Regions from separate parts of the Rhizobium sp. AG207R genome, predicted to be linked through region 4. Evidence: predicted binding sites of a transcription regulator. Region 4 holds the regulator's gene; each other region holds the start of a gene.

Region 1 (7,911 bases), on a different contig from region 4:
CCTCGAGCAGGACCTGGGCGGCGCGCAGCACGCGCTCATCTTCGCCTTCGGAGAAGACGACGCGTTTGCGCTCGGCAATCTTCGCAGCCGCAAAGATCGGCTTCATCACGAAGCCCGAACGGAAGACGAAGCGGTTGAGCTCGTCCATATAGGCGTCAAAATCCTTGATCGGGCGCAGGGCGACGCCGCTTTCCGCGGCTGCCTTCGCCACAGCCGGCGCAATGCGCAGGATCAGGCGCGGGTCGAAGGGCGAGGGGATCAGGTAATTGGGCCCGAAGACCGGCGTTTCGCCTGTATAGGCGCGGGCGGCGACATCGGAAGGTTCCTCGCGGGCAAGCGCGGCAATGGCGCGCACGGCGGCCATCTTCATCTCTTCGTTGATCGTCTTGGCGCCGCAATCGAGCGCTCCGCGGAAAATATAGGGGAAGCAGAGGACGTTGTTGACCTGGTTCGGGAAGTCCGAGCGGCCAGTGCAGATCATTGCATCGGGACGGGCGGCACGGGCGAGATCCGGCATGATTTCCGGCGTCGGGTTGGCGAGCGCCATGATCAGCGGCTTTTCGGCCATCTGCGCCAGCAATTCGGGTTTCAGCACGCCGGCAGCCGACAGGCCGAGGAAGACGTCGGCGCCCGGAATGGATTCGGCGAGCACGCGCTTGTCGCTATCTTGAGCGTAGACGGATTTCCACGCGTCCATCAGGACGTTGCGATCCTTGTAGACCAGACCCTCGATATCGTGGACCCAGATGTTCTCGCGCCTGGCGCCGAGGATGACGAGCAGGTTAAGGCAGGCGAGCGCCGCCGCCCCCGCGCCGGAAGCGACGATCTTGACGTCTTCGATCTTTTTGCCGGCCAGTTCCAGCCCATTGAGGATGGCGGCGGCGACGATGATGGCGGTGCCGTGCTGATCGTCGTGAAAGACCGGAATTTCCATTTTCTCGCGCAGGCGGCGCTCGACGTCAAAGCATTCCGGCGCCTTGATGTCTTCGAGATTGATACCGCCGAAGGTCGGCTCGAGCGCCGAGACGGTATTGACCATCTCATCGACCGTCGGTGCTGCGATTTCGATGTCGAAGACGTCGATGCCGGCGAATTTCTTGAAGAGAACGGCCTTGCCTTCCATAACAGGCTTCGAAGCGAGCGGACCGATATTGCCGAGCCCGAGCACGGCGGAACCGTTGGAAATCACCGCTACGAGATTGGCGCGGGATGTATAGTCAGCTGCCGTTTCGGGGTTGTCGCGGATGGCGATGCAGGGGGCAGCGACGCCGGGGGAATAGGCAAGTGCCAGATCGCGCTGATTGCCCAGCGGCTTGGTCGCTTGAATTTCGAGCTTGCCGGGACGGGGATAACGATGGAAATAAAGCGCCTGCTCGTCGAAATTTCCGCTCGCCATGTTCTTGGCTGCTTTCGAAGTGTCGTTCGTATCCAACTTGCGTCTCCATTCCTGCCTGCGCTTTGAGTCTTCTGCATACATCAATCGCTTCGCCTTCACAGTATGGAATTGAGGTCACAAGGCGTTTTTGTCGTGGCAAAACTGAATTGCCTTTTCCGCAATGATCGCAGATCGCGCGATGTCCTTTCCGCAAGTCGAAGGCTGCGAACGCGTCATCTTGGAAAGAATGGCGTGAAAGTGCACAGATGGGCGGCTCATCCAAGCGAGGCGGCGCGGGCCATGTTTCGCCTTGGTATCGCCAGCTTTACAAGCAATCGTCCTGACCTCGCAGTTGCCGCGAAACTTGGTTGAACGTCGCCGCTGGGCCGCCAAGCACAGGGTTTGTCATCTTCCTGAAACACGAGTCTGGTTTTGGAATAGCCAATGTAGGATAGGGCACGGACATAAAGTTCGTGAATGAAAACATGGACCCCCGGCATTTCCGAACGCTATTCATTTCTGACGTGCATCTCGGCTCGAAGGCCGCCAAGGCGGATTACCTGCTCGATTTTCTCCGTTATCACGAGGCCGATACCATCTTCCTGGTTGGCGACATCGTTGATGGCTGGCGGCTGAAGCGAAACTGGTACTGGCCCCAGGATTGCAACGACGTCGTACAGAAGCTCCTGCGCAAGGCGCGCAAGGGCACGCGCATCGTTTATATCCCCGGCAATCACGACGAATTCCTGCGTGACTTCCCCGGAATGCACTTCGGCGGTATCGAGGTGGCGCAGCGCGCCATGCATGAAACGGCCGACGGGAAGAAATATCTCATCCTGCACGGCGACGAATTCGATGTCGTTGTCCGCAATGCCCGCCTGCTCGCCTATCTCGGAGACTGGGCTTACGACATGGCCATCTTGATCAATATCGGACTTGCGGCGGTGCGCCGACGCCTGAACATGCCCTATTGGTCCTTTTCGGCCTGGGCAAAGCTGCAGGTGAAGCACGCCGTCAATTTCATCGGCGAGTTTCAGCGTGTCGTGGCCGAAGAGGCCAAGCGCAATGATGCAGATGGCGTCATCTGCGGTCATATCCACCATGCCGTGATCGAGGATCTCGATGGGATCCGTTACATCAACACGGGCGACTGGGTGGAAAGCTGCACGGCGATTGCCGAACACGAAGACGGCACGTTCGAGCTGATCACGTGGCAGAATATTCTCGAAACGCAGCCAGTCGGCTCGCAGGTCGGAGAAATACCGCAGGCCCTCGGCGCACAGGCGGCCTGATTTCTGGCTCTTCACAGGCTTGATAATGGCTTGTCATAATTATTGATCGCTGCAAGACAGCCCTGGCTTCGGATTTTTCCGAAACGTTACGGTTTTGGCCATTTCTCGCCATAGTCGTATTCTCGATAGCATGATAGGGACAAGTACGTTCCCCTTCAGGTCTGTCATGATTCCCGCGATCAAGTCCTTCCAGGGCGAGGGTGCGCCTCCTTATTTCCGCTTGCGCGCCGCCTTGTCCTATTGCGCTCCGTTGTTCGTCAACGGCATTGCCGTACCCTTCTTTCCCGTCTGGTTGGCGGGGCTGAATTTCAACGATCACGAGATTGGCCTGGTGATCGCCATTCCCATGGTCGTGCGCGTCCTCGTGACACCCATCATCGCGGTACTGGCCGATCACATGAGAGAGCGGGCCGATGTATTGTTATGGTCGGGTGCCTTGTCGCTGCTGACGGCAATCGCGCTTTACTGGACCAGCGATTTCTGGCCGGTGCTTCTGGTCTACGGCATTCAGGGCGCTACTTACGCGCCTTACGTACCGGTGGTCGAATCGATTGCCATGTCGGGTGTGCGCCGCTGGGGTTTCGACTACGGTTCCATGCGGGTCTGGGGATCGATCACCTTTATCCTGTCGACCCTTCTCGGCGGCCAGCTGATCGGCATGTGGGGCGGCACGACAGTATTGCCCGTGATGGTGGCGGGGTTCATTCTGACGACGATGATGGGCTTTTTCGCGCCACGTATCGGGCCGACGCGCCGGCGCAACCAACCGATCAATCTGCAATCGCCGACCGGAAATCTGCGCTCGCCGCAATTGCTTATAACCATGATCGGCGTATCGATACAGCAATCGAGCCATGCGATGCTCTATACATTTGCGTCGATCTACTGGCATAAGCTCGGCTTTTCCGGCGCCGAGATAGCCGTGCTGTGGAGCATTGGCGTCACGGCCGAGGTGATGGTGTTTTTCCTGTCGAGAAAACTGAGCAGGAGGTTCAGCGCCTGGACGCTCATCTTCTTCGGTTCGACCATGTGCATTCTGCGCTGGGTCCTGTTTCCGAGCAATTTCGGCTTCATCGGCTATTTTGTGCTGCAATGTTTTCATTCATGCACCTATGCCTGCGTCCATACCGGCGTTCAGCGTCGTATCGTGGCGTCCGTCCATGAGACGCAGGAATCATCGGCTCAAGGCGCCTATTATTTCTACAATGGCATGTTCCTGGGATTGATGACGCTTGCATCCGGCTATCTCTACGCCTGGCTCGACCTGACGAGTTACTATGTCATGGCCGGCATCGCCGCCTTTGGGCTCGCCATGGTCGTTTTTGCCTATGGGCTGCAGGCGAGAAAGCCGGCAATCGGCGGAGGCGCTCACGGCGTATCCTGACGCGGTGCAACAAATTCATTTGGATATCAAAAAGCCGTGACATATGTTGGCGCCGGCGCGAGATGGAAATTCCATGCATAGTCGGTGTATTAAGCACTGACCATGCGGACTCACCGAGTCGGCGTATGTTGTGCCAGATTTGAAAGACGCATGAGTTTGAAAGCAGCCGAGCAAAGGTCCGATGCACCGAAGATCGATGATGCGCCCGAGGGCGCAGGCCATCGCTATCGGCTGCAAGGCAATTGGCGCAGCGCCAGTGTGCATGGCGTGCTGCGGCAGATCGAGCAGCTGTCCAAGCGCAGTTCCGGCGGCGACGTCGTGATCGATCTTTCCGGTCTTTCCGATGTCGATACGGCGGGTGCGCTGCTGATCCGCCGGCTGAAGGAAAGTCAGGAAGCGCACAAGGCCCATGTCACGATCGAGGGTTCCAATCCGCATATCGATGAATTGCTGACCGCGTTCGATGCGCATCCGGACGATGAGGCGGCGGCTGCAAAGCCGAGGACATCATTGGCGGAGCGCATATTGGCGCCCATCGGCAAAACCGTCTACGAGATCTGGGGCAATCTCGTTGCCGCCATGTACATTCTGGGTTCCGCCGTCCGCGGCGCGCAGCTCAAATTCGGCCGCGGCAGTGGCGTTTCGCCGGCCTCGATCATCAATCAGATCGACCACATGGCAGTGCGCGCCGTTCCAATCATCCTGCTGATGTCGTCGCTGATCGGTGCGATCATCGCTCAGCAGGGCGCTTTCCAGCTGCGCTATTTCGGCGCGGAAATCTTTGTGGTCGATCTCGTCGGAATCCTGCAATTGCGCGAAATCGGCGTGCTTCTGACCGCGATCATGATCGCCGGCCGTTCCGGCAGCGCAATTACGGCCGAAATCGGCTCCATGAAAATGCGCGAGGAAGTGGATGCGCTGAAGGTCATGGGTCTCAATCCCATTGGTGTTTTGATTTTCCCACGGCTGGTGGCGCTGACGGTTGCTCTGCCGCTGCTGACCGTCATTGCCAACTTCGCTGCGCTTTTTGGTGCCGCCCTGGTGTCCTGGGCATATTCCGGCATCACGTTTGCAACCTTCATCTCGCGACTGCATGAGGCCGTCAGCCTTTCGACGGTCATTTCGGGCATGATCAAGGCGCCGTTCATGGCGCTCGTTATCGGCATCGTCGCGGCGGTCGAGGGATTGAAGGTGGGAGGCAGTGCCGAGTCTCTTGGTCAGCACGTGACGTCATCGGTGGTGAAGTCGATCTTCGTCGTTATCCTCATGGACGGGCTCTTCGCCATGTTCTACGCAGCAATCGATTTCTGAGGGAAGATAACGATGAGCGCGCTTCACTCGGAAATCCCGTTGGAAAAGGATGAGCAGGGCAGGGACATCGTGCTGTCGGCACGGGATGTCACCGTTGGCTTCGGATCGAAAATCGTCCTCGACAAACTGAACCTCAACATCTATCGCGGCGAGATTCTCGGTTTCGTCGGCGCTTCCGGGGCGGGTAAGTCCGTGCTGCTGCGAACGGTGCTGCGGCTATTGCCGCGCCGCTCGGGCAAGATTGAGATTCTCGGCGAAGATTACGACAAGCTCGACGAGCAGGACCGCAACCGCCTCGACATGCGGCTCGGCGTTCTCTTCCAGCAAGGCGCACTGTTTTCCTCACTGACGGTCAAGGAAAACATCCAGGTGCCGATGCGGGAATATCTGGACCTGCCCAAGGAGATGATGGACGAGTTGGCGCTGATGAAGATCCGCATGGTGGGTCTGGCCGCTGATGCCGCCGACAAATATCCTTCCGAACTTTCCGGCGGCATGATCAAGCGCGCGGCGCTTGCCAGAGCGCTGGCGCTCGACCCTGATCTCGTTTTCCTCGATGAGCCGACATCGGGTCTCGATCCGATCGGTGCGTCGGAATTCGATGAACTGATCGCCAAGCTGCGCGACACGCTCGGCCTGACCGTTTATATGGTGACTCACGACCTCGACAGCCTATTTTCCGTCTGTGACCGTATTGCTGTCCTCGGACAGAAGCGGGTATTGGTGGAAGGTACGGTTGAGGACATGCTCGCCTGTGATGATCCCTGGGTGCAATCCTACTTCAGGGGTAAACGCGCACGTTCGATCGTGCCGCGCGAGGACATCAAGGGGCACAACGACGACAAAGGCGCAAGCGCCCACAGCCGCGAGAAGTGACTGGAGACTATGGAAACCAAAGCCAATTATACGATCGTTGGGTTCTTCACGCTGCTCGTCATCGCGGCTGCCTTCGGTTTCGTCTACTGGATGGCCGAGTATGGCCGCGGCGGCCCGATGGTCGAGCTCGTCGTGCGCATTCCCGGCTCGGCAAACGGCTTGAGCGTCGGCTCGCCAGTTCGCTTCAACGGTATTCAGGTTGGTTCGGTGCAGGGTCTGTCGATCGATGCCGACGATCCGAACTATTCGCTTGCCTTCACGCAGGTGCGTGCAGATGCGCCCGTCTATACCTCGACCAAGGCCATTCTTGAGATCCAGGGTCTGACGGGCGCCGCCTATATCGAGCTTTCGGGCGGACGCAATGGCGACGAGAATATTTTGAAGCGTTCGATCGATACGGGTAAGCGGGCGGTGTTGCTTGCGGATCAATCGAGCGTCACCAATCTCTTGACGACGGCCGATAAGATCCTGAACCGCGCCAATGATACGATTGGCGACATTCAGGGCTTCGTCTCGGATTCGCGCGGGCCGCTAACGGATACCGTGCGCAATGCGCAGAAATTCTCGAAGGCCATCGCCGACAATTCCGACAATATTGACAAGTTCCTGGCAAGCGTCGGGCAGCTTTCCGATACCTTCAAGACGGTTTCGGTCCGCGTGGATTCGACATTGGATGCGATCGAGAAGCTGGTGCGTGCGGTCGATGCCCAGAAGGTCAACGACGTCATCGCCAATGCCGACAAGATCACGGCCAATGTTGCCGACGCGACGACCGACCTGAAGGCGACGATTGCGAGCTTCAAGCAGACGGCCGACACCTATACGACGTTCGGTCAGAATGCACAAAAGACGCTGGACCGGGTCGATGCGATCGTCGCACAGATCGATCCGGCCAAGATCAAGGGATCGGTTGATGATATTGCCGACGTGACGAAACAGGCGCGCACGGCGGTCGCATCGATCCGCGACGTCGCCAATTCCGTTGCCGCGCATCAGCAGGATATCGACCAGACGATCGCCAATGCCCGCGACATCTCCACCAAACTCAACGCGGCTTCCGGCAAGGTCGACGGCATCCTGACCAAGGTCAATTCCCTGCTCGGCGACGACAGTACGAAATCACTGTTCGCAGAAGCCAAGGACACGCTCGAATCCTTCAAGAAGATGGCGGACAATCTCAATTCCCGCATTGGGCCGATCGCCGACAATCTGCAGAAATTTTCGAGCAGCGGCTTGCGCGATGCCCAGACCCTCATCAACGACATGCGGGGCACGGTTGACAACCTGAATAGTACAATCACTAATTTCGATCGCAATCCGCAACGACTGATTTTCGGCGGGGATACGGTCAAGACTTATGACGGCCGCGCGCGGCATTGATGAAGAGCGACATCTGGTCTCCAGGGGATAAGCGAAATATGGTCGGTTGCGTGTCGAGTGAGCGTCATCAGGTGTGGAAAGCTGTGATCGCGTTGCCGTTGCTTGCAGCTTTGCTGGGGGGCTGTGGAACTTCCTCCAACAACGATACCTACGATCTTTCCGCGTCGGCGAAGGCGAATGGACCTTCGGTCAAAAGCCGCCAGATCCTCATCCCGCCGCCAACCGCGCTGCAGGCGTTGGACAGCAATCAGATCGTCATTCGTGTCTCGCCCTCGGAAATTCAATACCTCGGC
Region 2 (7,911 bases), on a different contig from region 4:
CAACAGCCTGGCAAGATCAAGCCTGGCGGAATGGCTGGCCTTCCACACCGGAGCGCCCGTCATTTCGGAACGGCTGGAGGCGCAGTTCGCCTTCATCGAAGCCGGCATGGCGCTTTCCTCCTTCAGCCAGTTCGGCATCGGCACTCAGGAATATCCCGATCGGTCGACCACGATCGTTCTGGAAATCGAAAGCCTGGTGGGCGGCAAACAACTGGCGCTTTCAGGCCCTGGCATCAAGGATGTGACCATGATCGCCCCGGTCGGGCTGCCGGATGCGCTGCTGCGTATCTGGAACGACAATCGCGCGCTCTTCCCGCGCGGCGTCGATCTCATCCTGACGGCGGGCCGGCAATTCATCTGCCTGCCGCGCACCACCAAGATCACCGCGACGGAGTTGTGACATATGTATGTTGCCGTTAAGGGCGGCGAAGCCGCCATCGCCAATGCTCACCGGCTGCTGGCCGACCGTCGCCGCGGCGACCGCTCGCTGCCGGCAATCGGTATCGACCAGATCGTGGCGCAGCTCGCACTCGCGGTCGATCGCGTCATGGCCGAGGCCTCTCTCTATGACCGAACGCTGGCCGCACTCGCCGTGCGCCAGGCGCGCGGCGACATGATCGAGGCGATCTTCTTGCTGCGCGCCTACCGCACGACGCTGCCGCGCTTCGGTTATTCCCAGCCCCTCGACACATCAGCAATGAAGATCGAACGCCGCATTTCCGCGACCTACAAGGATTTGCCGGGCGGCCAGCTTCTCGGCCCGACCTTCGACTACACGCACCGTCTGCTCGACCCCAGCCTTTTGACGGACGAGCCTGTCGACGAGCCGATGCAGAGGCCGGCGGACGATGGCCGCGTGATGCGCGTCTCGGAAATCCTCAACCAGGAAGGCCTGATCGAGGACGACGGCACCATGCCTGTCGATCACGAGATCGGCGACCTGACGCGCGAGCCGCTGGAATTCCCGATGACCCGGGACCTTCGCCTGCAGGCGCTCGCCCGCGGCGACGAAGGCTTCCTGCTGGCACTCGGCTATTCGACCCAGCGCGGCTACGGCCGCACCCACCCCTTCACCGGCGAAATCCGCATCGGCGAAGTAGAGGTCGAATTTGAGGTGCCGGAACTCGGCTTTGCCGTTTCGCTCGGCCGCATCCAGGTAACGGAATGCCAGATGGTCAACCAGTTTAAAGGTTCGGCCAAGGCACCGCCGCAGTTCACCCGGGGCTACGGCCTCGTCTTTGGCCAAAGCGAGCGCAAGGCGATGGCGATGTCGCTGGTGGACCGGGCGCTGCGGGCAGAGGAGCTCGGCGAAGACATCGTTGCGCCGGCTCAGGACGAGGAATTCGTCATTTCCCACTCCGACAACGTGCAGGCGACGGGCTTCGTCGAACATCTGAAACTGCCGCATTATGTCGACTTCCAGGCCGAGCTCGACCTGGTGCGGCGCATGCGCCGCGACTTCGAGGCCGCTCGCGGTCGCGGTATGGAACCCATGACGGAGGCAGCCGAATGACCGAACTCGCCACCTACAATTTCGCCTATCTCGACGAACAGACCAAGCGGATGATCCGCCGTGCCATCCTGAAGGCGATCGCCATTCCCGGCTATCAGGTGCCTTTCGCCTCCCGCGAAATGCCGATGCCTTACGGCTGGGGCACCGGCGGCGTACAGCTGACGGCGGCGATCATCGGCCCGCAGGATGTGCTGAAGGTCATCGACCAGGGGGCCGACGACACGACGAACGCCGTCTCCATCCGCGCCTTCTTCCAGAAGGTCGCCAATGTCGCCGTCACCACCCGCACGGACGAGGCGACCATCATCCAGACGCGCCACCGCATTCCGGAAGCCAAGCTCGGGCCGAACCAGGTGCTCGTCTATCAGGTGCCGATCCCGGAGCCGTTGCGCTTCCTGGAGCCTCGCGAGACCGAGACGCGCAAGATGCATGCGCTTGAGGAATATGGCCTCATGCATGTGAAGCTCTATGAGGATATCGCCCGCAACGGACGCATTGCCACCACCTACGCCTATCCGGTCAAGGTCGCCGGCCGCTACGTCATGGATCCCTCACCGACGCCGAAGTTCGACAATCCGAAAATGCATCTGTCGGATGCGCTGCAGCTCTTCGGCGCCGGCCGCGAGAAACGCATCTATGCCGTGCCGCCCTATACCGAAGTCGTCAGCCTGGATTTCGAGGATCACCCCTTCGAAGTGCAGCGCTTCGACAAGCCCTGCGCGCTTTGCGGCGCCGAGCAGGTCTATCTTGACGAGGTGATCCTCGACGACAAGGGCGGCCGCATGTTCGTCTGCTCCGATACCGATTTCTGCGAGGATCGCCGCGCCCACGGCCATGCTGGGCCTATGCTGGCGTCAAATGGGCTCGCATCCAAGGAGGCTGCCGAATGAGTGACTCACCCCTTCTCAAGGTCAAGGACGTCTCGAAATTCTACGGCAGCCGCATCGGTTGCCGCGATGTGTCCTTCGAACTCTGGCCCGGCGAAGTGTTGGCTATCGTCGGCGAATCCGGCTCCGGCAAGACGACGCTGCTCAACTGCATCTCGACCCGGCTGCTGCCGACGACGGGCAGTGTCGAATACCACATGCGCGACGAGACCTATCGCGATCTTTTCCGCATGAACGAGGCCGAGCGCCGCTTCCTGATGCGCACCGACTGGGGCTTCGTGCATCAGAACCCGGCCGATGGCCTGCGCATGACGGTGTCCGCCGGCGCCAATGTCGGCGAGCGGCTGATGGCGATCGGCAACCGCCACTATGGCAACATCCGCAATACCGCCATCGACTGGCTCGAGCGGGTCGAGATCGACGCCGACCGCATCGACGACCAGCCCCGCGCCTTCTCCGGCGGCATGCGCCAGCGCCTGCAGATCGCCCGCAACCTTGTGACCGGCCCGCGCCTCGTCTTCATGGACGAGCCGACCGGCGGTCTTGACGTCTCGGTGCAGGCCCGCCTGCTCGATCTGGTGCGCGGCCTCGTCAACGATCTCGGCCTCTCCGCCATCATCGTAACCCACGATCTCGCGGTCGCCCGTCTCCTGTCGCATCGCATGATGGTGATGAAGGACGGCCAGGTGATCGAGCACGGTCTCACCGACCGCGTGCTCGACGATCCGCGCGAACCCTATACGCAACTGCTGGTCTCTTCGATCCTGCAGGTCTGAGGAAGAAACATGGCAACCCCACTCGTCGTTTCCGAAGTCTTCAAAAGCTTCACCATGCATCTGCGCGACGGCATTCGCCTGCCTGTTGTCGCCGATGTCTCCTTTTCCGTCGCTTCGGGCGAATGCGTCGTGCTCGGCGGCCCGTCGGGTATCGGCAAGAGCTCGCTCTTGAAAATGATCTATGGCAATTATGCCGTCGACAGCGGCCAGATCCTTGTCACGCACAAGGGCAGGATCGTCGATCTTGCGACAGCCGATCCGCGTACCGTGCTCGACGTCCGCCGCCAGACCATGGGCTATGTCAGCCAGTTCCTGCGCACCGTGCCGCGTGTTGCTGCCATCGACGTCGTCGCCGAGCCGCTGCTCGCTCGCGGTGTGAGCGTGACCGATGCCCGCGACAGGGCAGCGGAACTGCTCGCACGGCTGAACCTGCCTAGGGAACTCTGGCAGCTGCCGCCCGCCACCTTTTCCGGCGGCGAGCAGCAGCGCGTCAACATCGCCCGCGGCTTCATCACCGATCACGCCATCCTGCTGCTCGACGAGCCCACGGCGTCGCTCGACGCCCGTAACCGGGCCGTCGTCGTCGACATGATCGAGCAGAAGAAGGAGGCCGGCGTCGCCCTTCTCGGCATCTTCCATGACGAGGAAGTGCGCGAAGCTGTCGGCAGCCGCATTCTCGATGTCTCGCAGTTCTCGCCGCGGAAGGCCGCCGCATGAGCCGCAAATTGGGCGAACCACCCTTCATCAGCCCCTCGGCCAGCGTCAACAATTCGACGCTCGGCCGCTATACCGAAGTCTCCGACCGCTGCCGCATCGATGAAGTCGAGATGGGCGACTATTCCTACATCATGCAGGATGGTGCGGTCTGGTGTGCGACGATCGGCAAGTTCGTGAACATTGCCGCCGCCGTGCGCATCAATGCCACCAACCATCCGACATGGCGCGCGACCCTGCACCACTTCACCTATCGCGCCGCCGACTACTGGCCGGATGCCGATATGGAGACGGATTTCTTCACCTGGCGGCGCGACAACCGGGTTGTGATCGGCCATGACGTCTGGATCGGGCATGGTGCGACCGTGCTGCCCGGCGTGACAGTCGGCAATGGTGCCGTCATCGGAGCCGGCGCCGTCGTTTCCAAGGACGTTGCTCCCTACACCATCGTCGGCGGTGTGCCGGCCAAGCTGATCCGCGAGCGTTTCACGTCCGAGGTCGGCGCGCGCATGGACAAGCTTTCATGGTGGGATTGGGATCACGATCGCCTGCGCACAGCGCTTGCGGATTTCCGCGCCCTTTCGGCGGAGGAATTTCTGGATCGCTACGAAGCCTGAGAACGGTTTCCACCCTCATCGGACTTGCAAGGCGCTGACAAGCGATCCAGCTTAGCCGGTCCTTTCAATGCGGGATCGAGAGGAGTTTTCATGGCAAAGCAGTTTTCCAGCATCGACGGTCGGCTGCGCGATTTCATCGCGCGGCAACACATCTTCTTCACGGCATCCGCAACATCGGATTCCCGTGTCAATGTTTCGCCCCGCGAGACACAGTGCCTGCGCATCATCTCTCCGAACACCGCCATCTATCTCGACCGCACCGGCAGTGGCAACGAGACCGCTGCGCATATGAAGGCCGACGGACGGCTGACGATCATGTTCTGCGCCGTCGAAGGGCCGCCGATGATCTTGCGCCTCTATGGCCGCGGCCGGATCATCCATCGATCGACACCCGAATATCGCGAATTGCTGCACGATCACTATGAGGGCGAAGAACCGCTCGGCGCACGGCAGATCGTATGGCTGGACTTCGATCTCGTACAAACGTCCTGTGGTTTCGGCGTACCGCTCTTCAGCTATGAAGGCGAACGGCCGAGCCTGGACCAATGGGCGAAAGCCAAGGGTCCCGACGGCATCGAGGAATACCGGCGCGAGAAGAACAGCTTCAGCATAGACGGTCTGCCGACCGGCATGTTTGACGGCTAAACTTAAAGGAAAGCTCTCAGCCGGCTAATCTTGCAAAATCGCCGGGAATTGTAACAGCAGTTACACAAAACTGACATTGGAGCTTCATGAAGCGGGACTAATCGGTTGCCTTGTGGTTGGCGCCAGCCCCCTCGAAACTCCTTTCGAGACAGGGGCACGCGCCCGTTCTTAGCACCGGTACCGCTGAAATTTCTGCAGCCCGGGAGCCGCGAAAGGGAAGCACTATGTTCGAACTCAGGAATGTCTCACGCCGGTTTGGTAACAAGCTCGCCGTCGATTCCGTGACTTTGGACATACCGCAGGGACAGATGGTCGGCGTCATCGGCCGTTCCGGCGCCGGCAAGTCGACGCTGCTGCGCATGATCAACCGTCTGGCCGATCCGAGTTCCGGCTCCATTCATTTCTCCGGCACCGAAGTCTCCAAGCTGACCGGTCGTGCACTGCGCAGCTGGCAGCGCGATTGCGCCATGATCTTCCAGCAGTTCAATCTGGTGCCGCGCCTCGACGTGCTCACCAACGTCATGCTCGGCCGCCTCAACCATCGTTCGACGATGCTGAGTCTCCTTTCGGTCTTCACCCGCGAGGAGCGCATCGAGGCGATTGCGGCGCTGGAGCGCCTCGGCATCGAGCAGACGGCACTGCAGATGGCCGGCACGCTTTCCGGCGGCCAGCAGCAACGCGTTGCCATCGCCCGTGCCCTGATGCAGCAGCCGAAGATGATGCTGGCCGACGAGCCGATCGCCTCGCTCGATCCGCTGAACGCCAAGATCGTCATGGATGCGCTGCGCGATATCAATGAGCGCGAAGGCATCACCGTCATCACCAATCTGCATACGCTGGATACGGCGCGCAACTACTGCGAACGCATCGTCGGCATGGCGGCCGGCAAAGTCGTCTTCGACGGCAAGCCGGCCGATCTGACGGCAGCCGCCGTCAAGGAAATCTACGGCACCGACAAGGACGGCGCCGGCATCGACGAGACCATGACGTCGACATCGATCAACATTGCCGATCCAGCCGTGCAAGCCGCGGCGACTGAATCTGCCGGCCCGCAACCGCTGGCACTGGCCGGTCTCTGAGAGGGACGGCCGGGATCGAAGGCCCGCGTCAAGGGCGCATTTCTTCTATCAGACCGAAGACATCCGGGGACACCGGTTAATCAGGAGACGAACCCATGTTGAAGAAAGCACTCTTTGCCGCTACGGCGCTTGTTGCGCTCGCAGTCGGCGCTGCTGCCAACGCAGCAGACCTCAAGGAATTGCGCATCGGCATTCTCGGCGGCGAAAACGAAGCCGATCGCCTGCGCAATTACGCCTGCCTTTCCGACCACCTGAAGAAGGAATTCGGTTTCGAGAAGGTTTCGCTGTTCCCGGCCGCCGACTATAACGGCGTTATCCAGGGCCTGCTCGGCGGCACGCTCGACTTCGCCGAACTCGGCGCGTCCGGCTACGCAGCCGTCGCCATCAAGGACCCGAAGGCCGTTACCCCGATCCTGACGACGCAGCAGACCGACGGTTCGACCGGCTACTACTCGATCGGCCTCGCCCTCAAGTCTTCCGGCATCAAGACGATCATGGACGCCAAGGGTAAGAAGCTCGGCTACGCCGACCCGGACTCCACCTCGGGCTACCTTGTTCCGCTGACGCAGATTCCGAAGACCACCGGCGTGCCGAACGACAAGTTCTTCGGCTCGACCCAGTTTAATGGCGGCCATGAGAACAACCTGCTCGCCGCTTACGACGGCAAGGTCGATGTTGCTGTCGACGACTCCTCGGGTGTTGGCGATTTCAAGGACGGCTTCACCTCCGGTACCTTCCGCAAGGAAGTCGACAAGGGCGCCGTAGATCCGAACAAGCTCGTCGAAGTCTGGCGTTCGCCGCTGATCCCGAACGGCCCGCTCGTCGTTCGCAACGCTCTCGGCACCGAATGGCAGACGAAGCTGACGGACTTCTTCATGAAGCTCCCGACGGCTGACGCCAAGTGCTTCAACGCCATCGAAGGCGGCGACTTCAAGGGCTACGTCAAGGTTACTCCGGACTTCTACAACGCCGTCATCGACGTTCGTAAGGCTGCCATCGGCGGCTGATCCGCATTCCTATAATTGGGCGGCCGGCAACGGCCGCCCTTTTGCTATTCACACCCTTTGCTATTCACAAGGGCAGGATTTCATGACGATCGCCGATACGCACCCGAACATGCAAAGCGCGCCACAGAGCGCCAAGGAGATCGGCGACGCCTGGAGCAAGATGGTGGCCAAGCGCCGCTTCTACACCGGCATCGGTCTCGTGATCCTGCTCGTCGCCTTCGTCAGCTCGGTGCGCTTCGCCGACGAAAACAACGCCGGGCATTTCTTTGACCGCCTGCCGCATCTCTTCGATTTCCTGAGCTGGCTCATTCCGAAGGACTGGGCCGACGTCTACCGCGCGCTCTTCGACCTGCCGAGCCCGAACGGGGCGAATGGCGCCGGCGGCGAGGAATTCAATTTCCCGCTCGGTCGCGTCTATGTCTGGGGCGATTTCTATATCCCCGAATATTTCGAGCTGATGATCATCACGATCAACGTGGCACTGGTATCGACCATCATCGGCTTCGTCTTTGCCGTACCCTTGAGCTTCTTTGCCGCCCGCAACATGTCGCCGTCCCATCCGATCCGGCTGGTGACGAAGCGCATCATGGAACTTCTGCGCGCCTTTCCGGAAATCGTCATCGCCGGCCTGTTTTCGGCGATCTTGTCGATCGGCCCGATCGCCGCGATCATC
Region 3 (7,911 bases), on a different contig from region 4:
CATCAACGGCATCGAGTTTACCGAGGAAGCACGCATTCCCAATCCCGACCGTCAGATGATGGCCTACCGTCAATCTGCCGCGACGCTGAACCTGCTGCGCGCCTTCGCCATGGGCGGCTATGCCAACCTGGAAAACGTCCAGAAGTGGATGCTCGGCTTCGTCAAGGACAGCCCGCAGGGCGAGCGCTACCGCAAGCTTGCCGATCGTATCGGCGAGACCATGGATTTCATGCGTGCGATCGGCATCACCGCCGAGAGCAACGCAAGCCTGCGCGAAACCGATTTCTTCACCAGCCACGAAGCGCTGCTGCTTGGCTATGAAGAAGCCTTTACCCGCGTCGATTCCACGACCGGCGACTGGTACGCCACCTCCGGCCACATGCTCTGGATCGGCGACCGTACGCGCCAGGCCGACCACGCCCATGTCGAATATTTCCGCGGCATCAAGAACCCGATTGGTCTGAAGTGCGGTCCTTCGCTGCAGGCGGACGATCTGCTTAATCTGATCGACATCCTGAACCCGCAGAACGAAGCTGGCCGCCTGACGCTGATCTGCCGTTTCGGTCACGACAAGGTTGCCGACAACCTGCCGCGCCTCATTCGCGCCGTTGAGAAGGAAGGCCGCAAGGTCGTCTGGTCTTGCGACCCGATGCACGGCAATACGATCACGCTCAACAACTACAAGACGCGTCCGTTCGAACGCATCCTGTCGGAAGTGGAAAGCTTCTTCCAGATCCATCGCGCCGAGGGCACGCATCCGGGCGGCATCCATATCGAGATGACCGGCAAGGATGTGACCGAATGCACGGGCGGCGCCCGCGCGGTCGGCGCCGAGGATCTCCAGGATCGCTATCACACACATTGCGACCCGCGTCTCAATGCCGACCAGGCGCTGGAACTTGCCTTCCTGCTCGCTGAGCGGATGAAGGGCGGTCGGGACGAGAAGCGTATGCGCGCACACGGCTGAGCGAAGCCGCATTCATGATCTCTCGAACGGGCCGGCGAAAACCGGCCCGTTCGCTTTTGCGCTAGGAGCGATCAGCTTGGCTGAAAGACGCTTCAGTTCTTTGAAATTGACCCAACTTCCGTTCTCGGCAAGGCTGCCTCAAAATAAGGGGAGCGATGATGAGCCACGAACACACGGGAGCCTGCCTCTGCGGCAGTGTAAGTTTCAGGACGCACGGAAAACTGCGCGAAGTGGTCGCCTGCCATTGTTCGCAGTGCCGCAAACAGACCGGGCTCTATTATGCCGCGACCAATGTCGCACGCGAAAATCTTGTCATCGAGGGAGAAGAGGCGATCACCTGGTATCGTGCCAGCACATTCGCTCACCGCGGCTTTTGCAGGATCTGCGGCTCGGCTCTGTTTTGGGTGGCCGATGGCGCCGATGAAATATCGATCATGGCCGGTCTGTTCGATCAGCCGAGCGGCCTTGAGATGGGCTATCATATCTATTGCGCCGACAAGGGCGATTATTACGAGATCAGCGACGGACTGCCGCAATATCGGCAGGGGCGACCGGGGCTGTTGACGGCAGGCCCCTCCGATTGACCTTTAGATGGTGCCTTTTTCAGCAACGAGCTTGCTCAGTTTGGCGAGTTCTTCACGCACCACCGCAAGCTCGGTCAACACCTGCATATCGATCTTCTGATGCAGGGACAGCACTTCCAGCTCGGACTTGAGATTGACTTCATAATCCTTGGCCGCCTCGAAACGATCCCGCTCGGCCTGCCGGTTCTGTGACATCATGATGATCGGCGCCTGAATCGCGGCGAGCATGGAGAGAACGAGATTCAGGAAGATGAAGGGGTAGGGGTCGAAGGCGTTCGTGGTGAGGAGGATCGTGTTGATGACGCACCAGAAGGCCAGAAACAGCAGGAAGGCGATAATGAAGGACCATGAGCCGCCGACACGGGCGATGCTGTCTGCGAGACGCTGCCCCCGGGAGGATTCCGCCGAGATGGCGGCGTTGATATCGGTGGAGATGATTTTCCGCTCGTGCGCCTTTTTAAGAACGCGCTTTTCGATATCGCCGAGCTGATCGGCTGTCTTGTCAAAATGCAGATGAACGAAGTTGGGAAGATTATGCATTGGGAGGGCTCCAAGGTCCTTGTGGCATTGAATGCAACTATTCGACCAATGGGGAAAAATGCAACGAGGGAAGGGTTTCAAACTCGATTGCGCATGGAGCTGCTGCGCGTACTGTTATCGCAAAAAAACACCCGCACTAACTCATGTTTATAATGGGCTAGCTGTCTTCCTGGCCCATTAGCTCCGCATGAGACGGGAAGAAGCGCTCCAAACCATATTGGTGGCCGAACATCATGTCGTGCTGCAGATAGCGATAGTCGCGCACGGTCGGGTCAAGCTCCGGCTCCTTGCGGCCCCAATCGGGGAAGGTCTGGCTGTCGCGGGTTGCCAGCTGATAGCGGTCGACGATGTTGTATTTCTTCTGCACGCGGCCGAGAAAGCCCGTATAGAAAGGATGCTCATAGCCTGCCGTTTTCAGCAGGTGATAAGGCAGCTGCGAGGGGCTGATGGTACCGATGTCCTTGCGAACGCCCTTCTTGCTCGACCAGACGACGAGCGGCGTTTCGTGCTCCTTCTTCATGACGTCGAGCGGCGCCTTGCGGGTTGCCACCTGCTGCGGCATGTAGCCGGTGTTTGGATAGACGCTGCCGAGCGGCGGCAGATGATCGCCCCAGAGGACGATAATGGTTTCCCGGTCGCGCTTTTCGGCCCAATCCATCAGCATCTTCAGGCTGTCATCGGCTTCGCGAACGCCCTGTGCATAGGTAGCGAGCGCCGCACGGTCATCGTCGTTCAAATTGCCCGCGATATCGACGGTATTCTCAGAATAGCGGTCGGCTTCGTAAGGCCCATGTCCCTGAAGAGTGACCGCGAAGAAGAAGAAGGGACGCTCGGCGGCGTCTCCTTCGCTCATGATTTCCTTCATAAGGGAGTCGTCGGCTGCGAACATGCCGCGTTTATCCATGGGCGGCAAAGTCTCCTGGGTATGAAATTCTTCGAAGCCGAAAGCCCTGTAGACCTCGTTACGGTTCCAGAACCAGCCGCTGAAGGGATGCAGTGCGCGCGCCGTATAGCCTTCGCCGCGGAAGAAAGTGGCAAGCGACGGCAGCGGGCGGCGCACATATTGCTGATAGGGAATGCTGCCATAAGGGAGAAAGGCGTTGGAAAAGCCCGTCAGTGCCTCGAACTCGACATTGGCGGTCATGCCGCCGAATTCCGGCGAGAAGACATTGCCCGATTGTCTGGCGCGGATCGTCGGCATCGGATCCGGTGTGAAGGCGATGTTGGAAAGTCGCGTCGGATCCCAGAGGGATTCGCTCATCAGCATGATAATGTCGGGCTTTTGGCGCGGACCGGAGAGATAGCCGTAATTTCTTGCGGGCATGGTGTCGATGGCGCCAGCGCCGTATCCGGCCGGTGACTTGATGTCGGCCATGGGCAGGTTCAGCGCGAAGGCGACGATGAAGCCGTTGTGGTTGTAATTTTCCGTCTGGTCCCAGACGATCGGTATGATCCCCAGCTTCTCGCGAACATAGGAATATTGTGTGGGGTCCATCTGTGAGGCGAAAAGTGCTGCCAGCGGCAGGCAGATCGAAAGCCGGGCAAGGCGCTCGTTTCGCGAAAGTGCGACCGTGTGGCTCCGGATATAGCGCCAGAACAGGATCATGGCGCCGGTGCCGGCGATGATGCCGATTGCCAGGGCAATCGCCGTCCAAGGGCGATCACGTACCATGACCGGCATCAGCTCCATGATCTGCCGCCCAAACAGGAAGTCCGAAGGGTAGAGCGGATCGGAGAGAAAATTCTGCTTCTGGCTGGAAATGAAGGCCGGTATGAGCAGCACTGGAGCGACGATCAAAGCGGATAGATGCGCGCGACCGATCAAGGCATCCAGTGTCAGCATGGTCAGCATGACAACGCCGATGGTGGCAAGGCCCGGACGGGACGGGGAAAGGAGATAGGTCCAAGCGGAGGCGAATTCGCCGCGTGCAACCCATTCGACCGTCATAACGATGGACAGGGAGAAAAGGAGGGTCAGCGTAAGGCTCAGAAGCAGGCGCAGAGCGGCAGACTTCTGTTTTGCCGCGCCGATCTTCTGGAAAAGGGCAAGCTTGCCCGCCAAGGCGGACTCGATGACCAATGCGACCAATGCTTTCTCCAAAAGCTACAAAATATTCATATAAGTGTCACGCTTCTGTCATGAATTCTTCATGAACTGCAAGGCTGGCCTGGTATTTTTTGGGGCAAAAATACCTCCTCTGCGCGTAGTGCGATCTTTGATGCGTGTGCGGGAAGGAAGGCGGTTGCGGAAGAAAGATGGCATCGCTAAATGTATGGCATGACAGAGCAAAGCCAGATTACCCACACCATCCGCATCGCCGTCGCGCAGCTCAATCCGACGGTCGGCGACGTCTCCGGCAATCTCGCCAAGGCGCGTGAGGCCCGGGCCGAAGCGGCGCGCGAAGGCGCGCAGATCGTCCTGCTGACGGAGTTGTTCATTTCCGGCTATCCGCCGGAAGATCTCGTGCTGAAGCCGGCATTCATCCGCGCCTGCTGGAAGGCGGTGGAAGCTCTGGCTGCCGATACGGCCGATGGCGGCCCTGGCGTGATCATCGGCTTTCCCCGGCAGGACGAGACGGGCCGCTACAATTCGATTGCCGTTCTCGATGGCGGCAAGGTGATTGCGATCCGTGACAAGGTAGACTTGCCGAACTACGGCGAGTTTGACGAGAAGCGCGTGTTCGATCAGGGCGCCATGCCCGGTCCGGTCAATTTCCGCGGCGTGCGACTGGGTATCCCGATCTGCGAGGACATCTGGGGCGAGCTCGGCGTCTGCGAGACGCTGGCTGAAAGCGGTGCGGAAATCCTTCTGTCGCCGAATGGCTCGCCGTACTATCGCGGCAAGGTCGACGTGCGCCATCAGGTCGTGCTGAAGCAGGTCATCGAGACGGGCCTGCCGATGATCTATGCCGCCCAGCTCGGCGGCCAGGACGAACTGGTTTTCGATGGCGCCAGCTTCGGTTTCAATGCCGACAAGACCCTGGCCTTCCAGATGAGCCAGTTCGAGACCGCGCTGGCGGTGACGACCTGGAAGAAGAATGGCGATGGCTGGCATTGCGCCGAAGGGCCGATGGCCCATATTCCGGAGGGCGAGGAGGCGGATTATCGCGCCTGCCTGCTGGGCTTCCGCGACTATGTCAACAAGAATGGCTTCAAGTCGGTCGTGCTTGGCCTGTCCGGCGGTATCGACTCTGCGATCTGCGCGGCGATTGCCGTCGATGCGCTTGGCGAAGAGCGTGTGCGCACCGTCATGCTGCCCTATCGCTATACCTCGCAGGATTCGCTGAAGGATGCGGCCGATTGCGCCAAGGCGCTCGGATGCCGCTACGATATCGTGCCGATTGAGGATCCCGTTACCGGCTTCAGTTCGGCTCTGTCCGATCTTTTCGAAGGCACGGAAAGCGGCATCACCGAGGAAAACCTGCAGAGCCGCGCCCGCGGCACCATCCTGATGGCGATCTCCAACAAGTTCGGTTCGATGGTGGTGACGACGGGCAACAAGTCGGAAATGTCTGTCGGATACGCCACGCTCTATGGCGACATGAACGGCGGCTTCAACCCGATCAAGGATCTCTACAAGATGCAGGTCTACGCGCTGTCGCGCTGGCGCAACCTGCACGTGCCGCCGGGCGCGCTCGGCCCCTCGGGCGAGGTCATCCCCCATAATATCATCGACAAGGCGCCTTCGGCGGAACTAAGGCCGAACCAGACGGACCAGGATTCACTGCCGCCCTATCCGGTGCTTGACGATATCCTCGAATGCCTGGTGGAAAAGGAGATGTCGGTGGAGGAGATCGTGGCCCGAGGCCATGATGTCGCGACCGTACATCGCGTTGAACATCTGCTCTATCTCGCCGAGTACAAGCGCCGCCAGTCTGCGCCGGGTGTGAAGATCACCAAGAAGAATTTCGGTCGCGATCGCCGCTATCCGATCACCAACCGGTTCCGCGATCGCTGATCGCGGCATCCAACGGCAAGGGAGAGGAAGAATGCGCAGCTCGGTCGAGATTTATAATATCCGCACGGGTGCGAACCGGATCGTCTGGCAAACGGACCAGCTGATCGAGGCGCCGAACTATTCGCCTGACGGCCGCTATCTGCTGCTGAATGGCGACGGGCTGCTCTATCGGCTGCCGCTGGATGGCAGTGGGATCGTCCAGATCGATACCGGCTTTGCGACCCTGTGCAACAACGATCACGGCATCTCGCCGGACGGTTCACTGATTGCCATTTCCGACAAGACGCAGCATGGCAAATCCTGCATCTATGTTCTGCCGGCAGAGGGCGGCACGCCAAGGCAGGTGACGACCAATCTGCCCTCTTACTGGCATGGCTGGTCGCCGGACGGAAAGCGCTTCTCCTACTGCGGCATCCGCAACGACGTTTTCGATATCTATACGATCTCGATCGATGGCGGCGAAGAGACCCGCCTGACGCATGGCGAGGGCCGCAATGACGGACCTGACTATTCGGCCGACGGGCGATGGATTTATTTCAATTCGAGCCGCACCGGCCTGATGCAAATCTGGCGCATCCATCCTGATGGCACCGGCCTCGAGCAGGTGACCCATGATAATTACGGCAATTGGTTCGCGCATCCGTCGCCAAAGAACGACAAGGTGGTCCTGATCTCCTATGATCCTGACGTCTTTGATCATCCGCGCGATCTCAATGTGCGGATGCGGCTGATGGATATGGATGGCGGCAACCTGACGACGCTGTTCGAGCTCTTTGGCGGGCAGGGATCGATCAATGTGCCGAACTGGTCACCGGATGGGGACGAGTTCGCCTATGTCCGCTACGAGCCTGCCTGAGCTCTGGACAGAGCGCAACCGGCGCGATAGATCTGGATGCGTTCTCAGGGCGCATCCGATCCGCGGGAAGGGCTAGGCCCACCTGATGCATTTAAAGTGAGACTGCCACACCTCTTTTCAGTCTGTGGGCGCGGATACCGGACGTAAATGGAAGGAGGTCTACCGTGACCACGCGCTCTTTGGCTGTCGACGCCACTCTCGATTCCCTTAAAAAGCAGGCCAAGTCTTTCCTTAAGGCCGTTCAAGCCGGCGATACTTCGGCGCGCAGCCGCGTTATGCCCTATTTTGCGGATATAGCCAGCGTTGGACTGCAGGACATTCAGCTCGTTCTTGCCCGCGAATTCGGCTTTTCGAGTTGGGCGAAGCTCAAGGCACATCTGGAAAGCGGCGATCGCAAGCATATCCCACGGGATCAGCTCGCCAACCGTTTCCTGTCGCTGGCGACCGTTTCGTATTTTGCCAATATTCCCGCCGATCCCGCGCGCTTCGATGAGGCGCTAATGCTGCTGGAGTCCCATCCGGAGATTGCCGACGAAAGCATCCATGTCGCCGCCGCGCTTGGCGACGCCGACCGGGTAGGTCGCTGGCTTGATCGACAGCCACAGCTTCTCGATCGCAGGGGCGGGCCGCATGATCTCACTCCGCTGATGTACGCAGCCTATGCTCGCGTGCCGGGTCGTTCCAGCCTGCCGGCAGCCCGTGAGCTGGTTCGGCGCGGGGCCGATGTCAACGCCTTCTTTCTCGATGCCGGTCAGTATCGCTTCACCGTTTTGACCGGCGTCTTCGGCGAAGGCGAGGCGGGAAAGGATCGTCAGCCGCCGCATCCGGAATGCGAGGCATTCGCGCGGCTGCTGCTCGATGCGGGCGCTGAAGCCAATGATAGTCAGGCGCTCTACAACCGCATGTTCGAGCGGGACGATACATGCCTGAAATTGCTGATCGAATATGGCTTGTCCGCTAGGGATAAGAACAATTGGTTCGTGCGCGAAGACGGCAAATTCGTCGA
Region 4 (7,911 bases):
TGCCAACAAGCATGGCATCGGTGTGTTCGGCCTGTATTTCTTCCAGAACAACGCCGACAAGCTGAAGGTCGCCACCGTCAGCGGCATCGTACCCTCGGGCCAGACGATCGCCGATGGCACCTATCCGGTATCGCGACCGCTGTTCTTCTACGTCAAGAAAGCCCATCTGGGTGTCGTCCCGGGGCTCAAGGAATATGTCGATTTCTTCACGAGCGATCAGATGATCGGACCGGACGGCCCGCTGGCGGAATATGGCCTCGTGCCGGCGCCGGATGCTGAGCGCGACCAGATCCGCAAGGACTTCGCGGGCGGGAAGATCATGTGACTGCTGAAGGGTCGGGCACCGGTGCGGCTTTCCGCTGCCCCGGGGTTCGCCGGGGAATGGGAATGAGTGTATCGCTGCTGCTGCTCTGCTTGTCGGTCTTCGGCGCCTCCGCTTTCGTGCTGGGGCGAGTGAGGGCGGCTGCGCTGTCGGGCGGCAGGTCTTCGTCCATGCATTCCCGGCTCGGCTATCACGGTGCCTATGCCGCCATATGGGCGGTACTTCCGCCCCTGGCACTCATCTGCGCCTGGCTGATCGTCAGTCCCATCGTCATCGACCGCCTGGTGACCAAATCCTTTCCCGAGGAGGTTCAGTCTCTGCCGCCGGCTGAGCTCAATCTCAGCTACGGCATGGTGCGCAGCATCGCCCGTGGCATGCGCATGCTCGATAGCCAGGAGCTTGCCGACGTTGATGGCGGCAAGGCCGATCTTCAGTTGCTGTTGGCGCAGAAGGGCGTTCCACTCGCCGTACGCCCCACGGGCTACATGATCGAGGCCGCGAATAGATATAATGGCATGCGTGAATTGAGCCGCATGATCATGTCGGTAGCGGCGATCGTCCTGTCGTTGCTTTGCGCAGTCCATGGTCTTCGCGCGATTGCGCCGCGTTTTCGCGCCCGCAACCGGGTCGAGCAGGTCATTCTCGGAGCTCTGATCGTTGCCTCCTCCATTGCGGTGCTGACAACGGTCGGCATCGTCGTTTCCATGCTTTCGGAGGCGGCGCGTTTCTTCAGCGCAGTGCCGGCCAGCGAGTTCTTCTTCGGCACCGTCTGGGACCCGCGCTTCACCGGCGCCGGCGCGCAGACCTCGGGCACCTTCGGTCTGATCCCGCTCCTGGCAGGTACGATTTATATCGGGCTCGTGGCCATGCTCTTTGCCGTGCCTATTGGCCTGTTTGCCGCGATCTACATGGCCGAATATGCCTCGGCTCGCGTCCGTTCCATCGCCAAGCCGATGCTGGAGGTTCTGGCCGGCATTCCAACGATCGTCTACGGCTTCTTCGCCCTTGTCACAGTCGGCCCCTTCCTGCGCGATATCTCCGCCGAGATAGACGGGCTGATGACCGGAAACTACAGAAGCTTCATCGAGGCGCAGAGCGTTTTGACGGCTGGCTTTGTCATGGGCGTGATGCTTATCCCTTATGTTTCGTCGCTGTCGGACGATATCATCATGGCGGTGCCGCGCTCGCTGCGCGACGGCTCCTTGGGCCTCGGCGCCACGCGGTCGGAAACGGTCAAGCGCGTGCTCCTGCCGGCGGCTCTTCCGGGCATCGTCGGCGCGCTGCTGATGACCGCGTCGCGGGCGATCGGCGAAACCATGATCGTGGTACTGGCCGCAGGCGTTGCCGCGCGCATGCAGCTCGATCCCTTCGAGCCGATGACGACGGTCACGGTGAAGATCGTCAATCAGCTGACCGGCGATCTGGAATTCACCTCGCCGCAGACGCTCGTCGCCTTCGCCCTCGGCATCACGCTGTTCTGCCTGACGCTGTGCCTCAACGTCTATGCGCTCTACATTGTCCGTCGATACAGGGAGCAATACGAATGAGCGGCGTCGTATCTTCCTCTCAGCTCAACATGCCGCGCGGTCTGACGCCGGGTGCGTCTGTGCACCGAGATATCGGCATCAAGCGGCGCTATGCCGCCGAGCGTCGCTTTCGCGCCTATGGGATGACCGCCGTCATCTTCGGTCTCGTCTTCCTTATCATCCTGGTCTCGACCGTGGTCCGCACTGGTTATACCGCCTTTGTCCAGACTTCGATCACCTTGCCGATCGAATTCACCGAGAAGGTAATCGACCCGACGGGTAAGCGCATGAACGATCCGAAGGTGCTGATCGCTGCCAATTACCCCGTACTGGTGCGCGATGCGTTGGTGAAAGCGCTTGGCATCGATCCGGCCAATCGCACGCTTGTACGCGAGGCGATGGCGATGGTGTCGGACAGCGCCAGGATCGTGTTGCGCGACAGAGTCGTTGCCAACCCCTCTATCATAGGGACGACACAGAGCGTCACATTCCTGGCCAGCGCCAACATCGATTCCGCCAACAAGGGGCAGATCGATCTGACCGTCAGCGAGAAGGATCGCAAGATTTCCGACCGCCAGGTCGCATGGATGAAGCAACTCAGCGAAAGCGGCGCGCTTCATAAGGCCTTCAACAGCGGTCTCTTTCTGTCGGGCAATTCGAGCCGGCCGGAAGCCGCCGGGCTTGGTGTCGCGCTGATCGGCTCGCTCTACCTGATGCTGACCGTTCTCGTACTTGCCTTGCCGGTCGGCGTTGCCGCCTCGATCTATCTGGAAGAGTTCGCCCCGAAGAACCGGCTGACGGATCTGATCGAGGTCAACATCAACAATCTCGCTGCCGTCCCCTCGATCGTTTATGGCCTGTTGGGTCTCTCGGTCTTCATCAACATGATGGGGCTGCCGCGCTCGGCATCGCTGGTCGGCGGCCTTGTACTGAGCCTGATGACGCTGCCGATGATCATCATCGCCACGCGCTCGGCCTTGCGTGCCGTGCCGCCGTCGATCCGCAGCGCAGCGCTCGGTCTTGGCGCATCGCGCATGCAGATGGTCTTCCATCATGTTCTGCCGCTCGCGATGCCTGGCATTCTGACGGGCACGATCCTAGGGCTTGCCCATGCGCTCGGAGAGACCGCGCCGCTGCTTCTGATCGGTATGGTCGCCTTCGTTGCCAATTATCCGGCATCGCCGCTCGATCCCTCGACGGCGCTGCCGGTGCAGATCTACATGTGGGCGAGCGAAGCCGAGCGGGCCTTCGTCGAAAGAACGTCCGGCGCCATCATCGTGCTCCTCTTCTTCCTCGTCGCGATGAACATCGGCGCCATCCTGCTGCGCCGCCGCTTCGAGCGGCGCTGGTAAGGGAGGGCGCACGAAATGAACATGATGACGGAAGCTGCCAGCGAAAGAGCCTTGGCCAAGAAGATGACGACGATCCCTTACAAGATGATCGGCCAGGACGTTTCTGTGTTCTACGGCGACAAGCGGGCGCTCTTCGACGTCAATCTGAAGATCCGCGCCAATACGGTCACGGCCCTGATCGGCCCTTCCGGCTGCGGCAAGTCCACCTTCCTGCGTTGCCTCAACCGCATGAACGATACGATCGAGACCTGCCGCGTCACCGGCAAGATCACGCTCGACGATCAGGATGTCTACGACGACAGCATCGATGTCGTGGAATTGCGCGCCCGCGTCGGCATGGTCTTTCAGAAGCCCAACCCGTTTCCGAAGTCGATCTACGAGAATGTCGCCTACGGCCCGCGCATCCATGGCCTGCATCGCTCGAAGGCCGATCTCGAGCATATCGTCGAAACCAGTCTGCAGAAGGCCGGTCTCTGGGGTGAGGTGAAGGATCGGCTCCATGACGCCGGCACGAGCCTGTCGGGCGGCCAGCAGCAGCGCCTCTGCATCGCGCGCGCCGTTGCGGTCAGCCCGGAGGTGATCCTGATGGACGAGCCGTGCTCTGCGCTCGATCCGATCGCAACCGCCAAGGTCGAGGATCTCATCCACGAGCTTCGGGAGAATTTCACCATCGTCATCGTGACGCATTCCATGCAGCAGGCCGCTCGTGTCTCGCAGCGTACCGCAATGTTCCATCTCGGCCACCTGGTCGAGGAGAACGACACCGATAAGATGTTCACCAATCCCGACGATTTCCGCACGCAGGATTACATCATGGGCCGTTTTGGTTGATGATGGCAGGCGCGCGGCTCCTTTCACACAGTTCACTTGAGGATAGAAAAATGGTCTCCACTCACATTCTCTCTGCCTATGACGAAGACCTGAAGTTTCTGACGCGCCGCATTGCCGAAATGGGCGGCCTGGCCGAGCAGATGGTTAGCGACAGCGTACGCGCTCTCGTCAACAGCGACGCGGCCCTGGCCCAGAAGGTCATCTCCGACGACGTCGTTCTCGACCATGCCGAGCGCGAAGTTGGTGACAAGGCGATCGTCACCATCGCTCGTCGTCAGCCGATGGCAGCGGACCTGCGCGAAATCATGGGCTCGATCCGCATCGCCTCCGATCTGGAGCGCGTCGGTGATCTCGGCAAGAATACCGCAAAGCGCGTCATCGCCGTTCAGGGCACGGGCGTGCCGCGTCGTCTCGCTCGTGGCATCGAACACCTCTCCGAACTGGCACTGAGCCAGCTCAAGGAAGTTCTTGATGTTTACGCGACCCGCTCGCCCGATAAGGCCGTGTCGATCCGCGAACGCGACGAGGAAATCGACGCCATGTACACCTCGCTCTTCCGCGAGATGCTGACCTACATGATGGAAGATCCGCGCAACATCACCACCTGCACGCATCTTCTCTTCTGCGCCAAGAACATCGAGCGCATCGGCGACCATGCCACCAACATCGCCGAGACGATCTATTACATGGCGACCGGTGCTCAGCCGGAAGGCGAGCGCCCGAAGGACGATACCGCCAACACCGTCGGCGCAGTGACGGAATAATCTGGAAGCGAAGAAAGGAGACCATAGGCGCATGGTTCCGAGAGTTGCTGTTGTAGAAGACGAGGAAGCGCTTAGCGTTCTGCTGCGCTACAATCTTGAGGCCGAAGGCTTCGAGGTCGACACGATCCTCAGAGGTGATGAGGCCGAGCTGCGTCTCCAGGAGCGCATCCCCGATCTCCTGATCCTCGACTGGATGCTCCCCGGCGTGTCCGGCATCGAGCTCTGCCGCCGGCTGCGTATGCGGCCGGAGACGGAGCGCTTGCCGATCATCATGCTGACGGCTCGCGGCGAGGAAAGCGAGCGCGTGCGCGGACTTTCGACCGGCGCGGACGATTACGTCGTCAAGCCGTTCTCGACGCCGGAGCTGATGGCCCGCGTCAAGGCGATGCTGCGGCGCGCCCGCCCGGAGGTTCTCTCCACGGTGCTGCGTTGCGGCGATATCGAGCTGGACCGCGAAACCCATCGCGTCCACCGCAAGAGCCGCGAAGTCCGGCTGGGGCCGACAGAATTCCGCCTGCTGGAGTTCCTGATGTCCTCGCCAGGCCGCGTCTTCTCGCGTTCGCAGCTGCTCGATGGCGTATGGGGGCACGATATCTACGTCGATGAACGCACGGTCGACGTCCATGTCGGCCGTCTGCGCAAGGCGCTCAATTTCTCCAATATGCAGGATGTCATCCGCACCGTTCGCGGCGCGGGCTATTCCATGGAAGCCTGAGCGGCTCGCCGCTCGGGTGTTACTAAATAGCGGCGGAAATAGAAAAACGGGCCTCGAGGGGCCCGTTTCTCTTTGTCTTGCGGTAACTTTCAGCCGTTGTTGCGACGGCGGTCATGCACCGGCTGGTAGGCCATGCGCTGATGATAGGTGCAGTAGGGGGACGAATCCGGGCTGTCATTGCCGCAGAAGTGGAAGTCGTCCTTCAGCGGGTCCCCGACCGGCCATTTGCAGGTGCGTTCCGTCAGCTCCGTCAGGCCGAGGCGGCGGGAGATCGGAACGACGACGTTCGATGCCGGGCGATACTGAATTTCATTGACGGAATCTATCTCGATCTCTTCCTTCAGCATGGTTGCACCCTGCTGGCGGGCGACCACGGTGCGGGTAGCGACGCGCGAGCCGTAGGTCGTTGCGCGGGGAGCCGCGGCACTGCGCTTTGGCGTGCGCGTCGCGGTTGCCGTGCCGCCCGCCTTCGCTCGGCCAGGAAGGTTCAGGCGGTGCACCTTGCCGATAACGGCATTACGGCTCACGCCACCGAGCTGCGCAGCGATCTGGCTGGCGCTCAACCCTTCGGACCATAGCTTTTTCAGCTTCTCGACGCGTTCGTCTGTCCAATTCATGCCCTGTCTCCGCTGTCGCGTTTCCGATGGCAGAATCCCTCACCATTGCCTCGCATGGGAACGAGGCGCGAAACGCTCTAAAATTGTGGTGACTAGTTCCGCCGCATGCAGTCTAGCAATTGCTTTTTAACCTAGTGTGAGGCTGACTCCGTGACAAGAGTCGCGAGAATCTTGAGGAATCGATTTCGAGGTTTTCCCCAACTTGCTGCCTAGGCGTGGCATTTCTGCAATAGGCGCCGCCGAACCTATCTCTTTTGCCCGCAAGCGCTATCTCGCACCTGCTAAAACGCCAGTTTTGTTGACATCGCGATGCAAAACATCAATAGTGCCCGGGCCGCCGCAAGGCGGCATTTTTGATTTTTTCGGACCCGTTTCATCAAATCGAAGCGATCGGTCCTTAAAGTTGTGATCAGGAGATATGGCCATGGCCGAGACCACGCCGCTTTATGACACCTATATGCGCGCTCCGTTACGGTTCGAGCGAGGCGAGGGCGTCTGGCTGGTCACCGAAAATGGCGAGCGCTACCTCGATTTCGCAGCCGGCGTCGCGGTCAACTCGCTCGGTCACGCCCATCCTCATCTCGTCGCCGAATTGAAGGCCCAGGCCGACAAGGTCTGGCACCTGTCGAACCTCTACGAGGTGCCCGGTCAGGAGAAGCTGTCGAAGCGGCTGACGGAAGCGACCTTCGCCGACAAGGTATTCTTCACCAATTCGGGCGCCGAGGCGCTGGAATGCGCCATCAAGACGGCGCGGCGCTATCAATTCGCCAAGGGGCATCCCGAAAAGTTCCACATCATCACCTTCGAGGGCGCCTTCCACGGCCGCACCATCGCGACCATCGCCGCCGGCGGCCAGGAGAAGTATATCGAGGGCTTCGGACCCAAGGCACCGGGTTTCGATCAGGTACAATTCGGCGATCTCGATGCCGTGCGCGCCGCCATCACGGATGCGACGGCCGGAATCCTGATCGAGCCGGTTCAGGGCGAGGGCGGCATCCGTCCGGCCACCAACGAATTCCTGCGCGGGCTGCGTGAGATCTGCGACGAACATGGCCTGCTGCTGATCCTCGACGAAGTACAGTGTGGCGTCGGCCGCACTGGCAAGCTCTTCGCCTATGAATGGGCCGGCATCAAGCCTGATATCATGGCTGTCGCCAAGGGCATCGGCGGCGGTTTCCCGCTCGGTGCATGCCTTGCGACGGCAGAAGCCGCCTCAGGCATGAAGGCAGGCACCCACGGTTCCACCTATGGCGGCAATCCGCTCGCCATGGCGGTCGGAAATGCCGTTCTCGATATCGTGCTTGCCGAAGGCTTCCTGCAGCATGTGCGCGATGTCTCGCTGGTCTTCCGCCAGGGGCTCGCCTCGCTCAAGGATCGTTTTCCTGACATCATCGAGGACGTTCGCGGCGAAGGTCTGATGCTCGGCATCAAGGCGGCCATTCCGCAGGCAGAGCTGCTGCAGGCTATCCGTGCCGAGCATCTGCTCGGCGTGCCGGCCGGCGATAACGTCATCCGCCTTCTGCCGCCGCTGGTCGTCACCGCCGAAGAAGCACGCGAAGGTCTTGCCCGCCTGGAGCGTGCCGCCGAGCGTGCGCGCGCTGCCCGCACCAAGAAATCGGCTTGAGTTCAACGCCCGCTGACGGGGCGTTCCTGCCCCACGCGGGCGTTATTGTTTTTTCTGGAGCACAGGTAAGGACATGGCTTCTCCGAAACACTTTCTCGACCTCTCTGCCGTTCCGGCTGCCGATCTGCGCAACATCATCGATGACGCGATCGTGCGAAAG

Evidence for each region. Region 4 encodes PhoB, which activates phosphate uptake and scavenging genes when phosphate is short. Its sites were predicted from a motif close to TGTCATNNANCTGTCAT; they were not measured.
Region 1: the regulator PhoB is predicted to act here: its motif matches at 1,779-1,795, upstream of JJQ51_RS23430 (UDP-2,3-diacylglucosamine diphosphatase).
Region 2: the regulator PhoB is predicted to act here: its motif matches at 5,224-5,240, upstream of phnC (phosphonate ABC transporter ATP-binding protein).
Region 3: the regulator PhoB is predicted to act here: its motif matches at 4,216-4,232, upstream of JJQ51_RS23460 (LTA synthase family protein).

The regions. Positions count from the first base shown of each region.
Region 1 is NZ_JAEPVT010000010.1:121,231-129,141, reverse strand. It holds gene JJQ51_RS23435 (NADP-dependent malic enzyme) at 1-1,396, opposite strand, end outside; gene JJQ51_RS23430 (UDP-2,3-diacylglucosamine diphosphatase) at 1,861-2,667, shown strand; gene JJQ51_RS23425 (MFS transporter) at 2,834-4,051, shown strand; gene JJQ51_RS23420 (ABC transporter permease) at 4,202-5,362, shown strand; gene JJQ51_RS23415 (ABC transporter ATP-binding protein) at 5,375-6,238, shown strand; gene JJQ51_RS23410 (MlaD family protein) at 6,248-7,618, shown strand; gene JJQ51_RS23405 (ABC-type transport auxiliary lipoprotein family protein) at 7,657-7,911, shown strand, end outside.
Region 2 is NZ_JAEPVT010000017.1:87,458-95,368, forward strand. It holds gene phnH (phosphonate C-P lyase system protein PhnH) at 1-400, shown strand, start outside; gene JJQ51_RS30655 (carbon-phosphorus lyase complex subunit PhnI) at 404-1,513, shown strand; gene JJQ51_RS30660 (alpha-D-ribose 1-methylphosphonate 5-phosphate C-P-lyase PhnJ) at 1,510-2,403, shown strand; gene phnK (phosphonate C-P lyase system protein PhnK) at 2,400-3,176, shown strand; gene phnL (phosphonate C-P lyase system protein PhnL) at 3,186-3,893, shown strand; gene JJQ51_RS30675 (DapH/DapD/GlmU-related protein) at 3,890-4,507, shown strand; gene JJQ51_RS30680 (pyridoxamine 5'-phosphate oxidase family protein) at 4,598-5,152, shown strand; gene phnC (phosphonate ABC transporter ATP-binding protein) at 5,377-6,231, shown strand; gene phnD (phosphonate ABC transporter substrate-binding protein) at 6,327-7,238, shown strand; gene phnE (phosphonate ABC transporter, permease protein PhnE) at 7,321-7,911, shown strand, end outside.
Region 3 is NZ_JAEPVT010000010.1:131,918-139,828, reverse strand. It holds gene JJQ51_RS23475 (class II 3-deoxy-7-phosphoheptulonate synthase) at 1-967, shown strand, start outside; gene JJQ51_RS23470 (GFA family protein) at 1,126-1,551, shown strand; gene JJQ51_RS23465 (DUF1003 domain-containing protein) at 1,555-2,091, opposite strand; gene JJQ51_RS23460 (LTA synthase family protein) at 2,249-4,180, opposite strand; gene JJQ51_RS23455 (NAD+ synthase) at 4,370-6,049, shown strand; gene JJQ51_RS23450 (TolB family protein) at 6,081-6,905, shown strand; gene JJQ51_RS23445 (ankyrin repeat domain-containing protein) at 7,070-7,911, shown strand, end outside.
Region 4 is NZ_JAEPVT010000002.1:676,097-684,007, reverse strand. It holds gene JJQ51_RS07275 (substrate-binding domain-containing protein) at 1-325, shown strand, start outside; gene pstC (phosphate ABC transporter permease subunit PstC) at 388-1,869, shown strand; gene pstA (phosphate ABC transporter permease PstA) at 1,866-3,200, shown strand; gene pstB (phosphate ABC transporter ATP-binding protein PstB) at 3,216-4,031, shown strand; gene phoU (phosphate signaling complex protein PhoU) at 4,082-4,795, shown strand; gene phoB (phosphate regulon transcriptional regulator PhoB) at 4,827-5,510, shown strand; gene JJQ51_RS07245 (GcrA family cell cycle regulator) at 5,600-6,127, opposite strand; gene JJQ51_RS07240 (aspartate aminotransferase family protein) at 6,552-7,751, shown strand; gene argF (ornithine carbamoyltransferase) at 7,825-7,911, shown strand, end outside.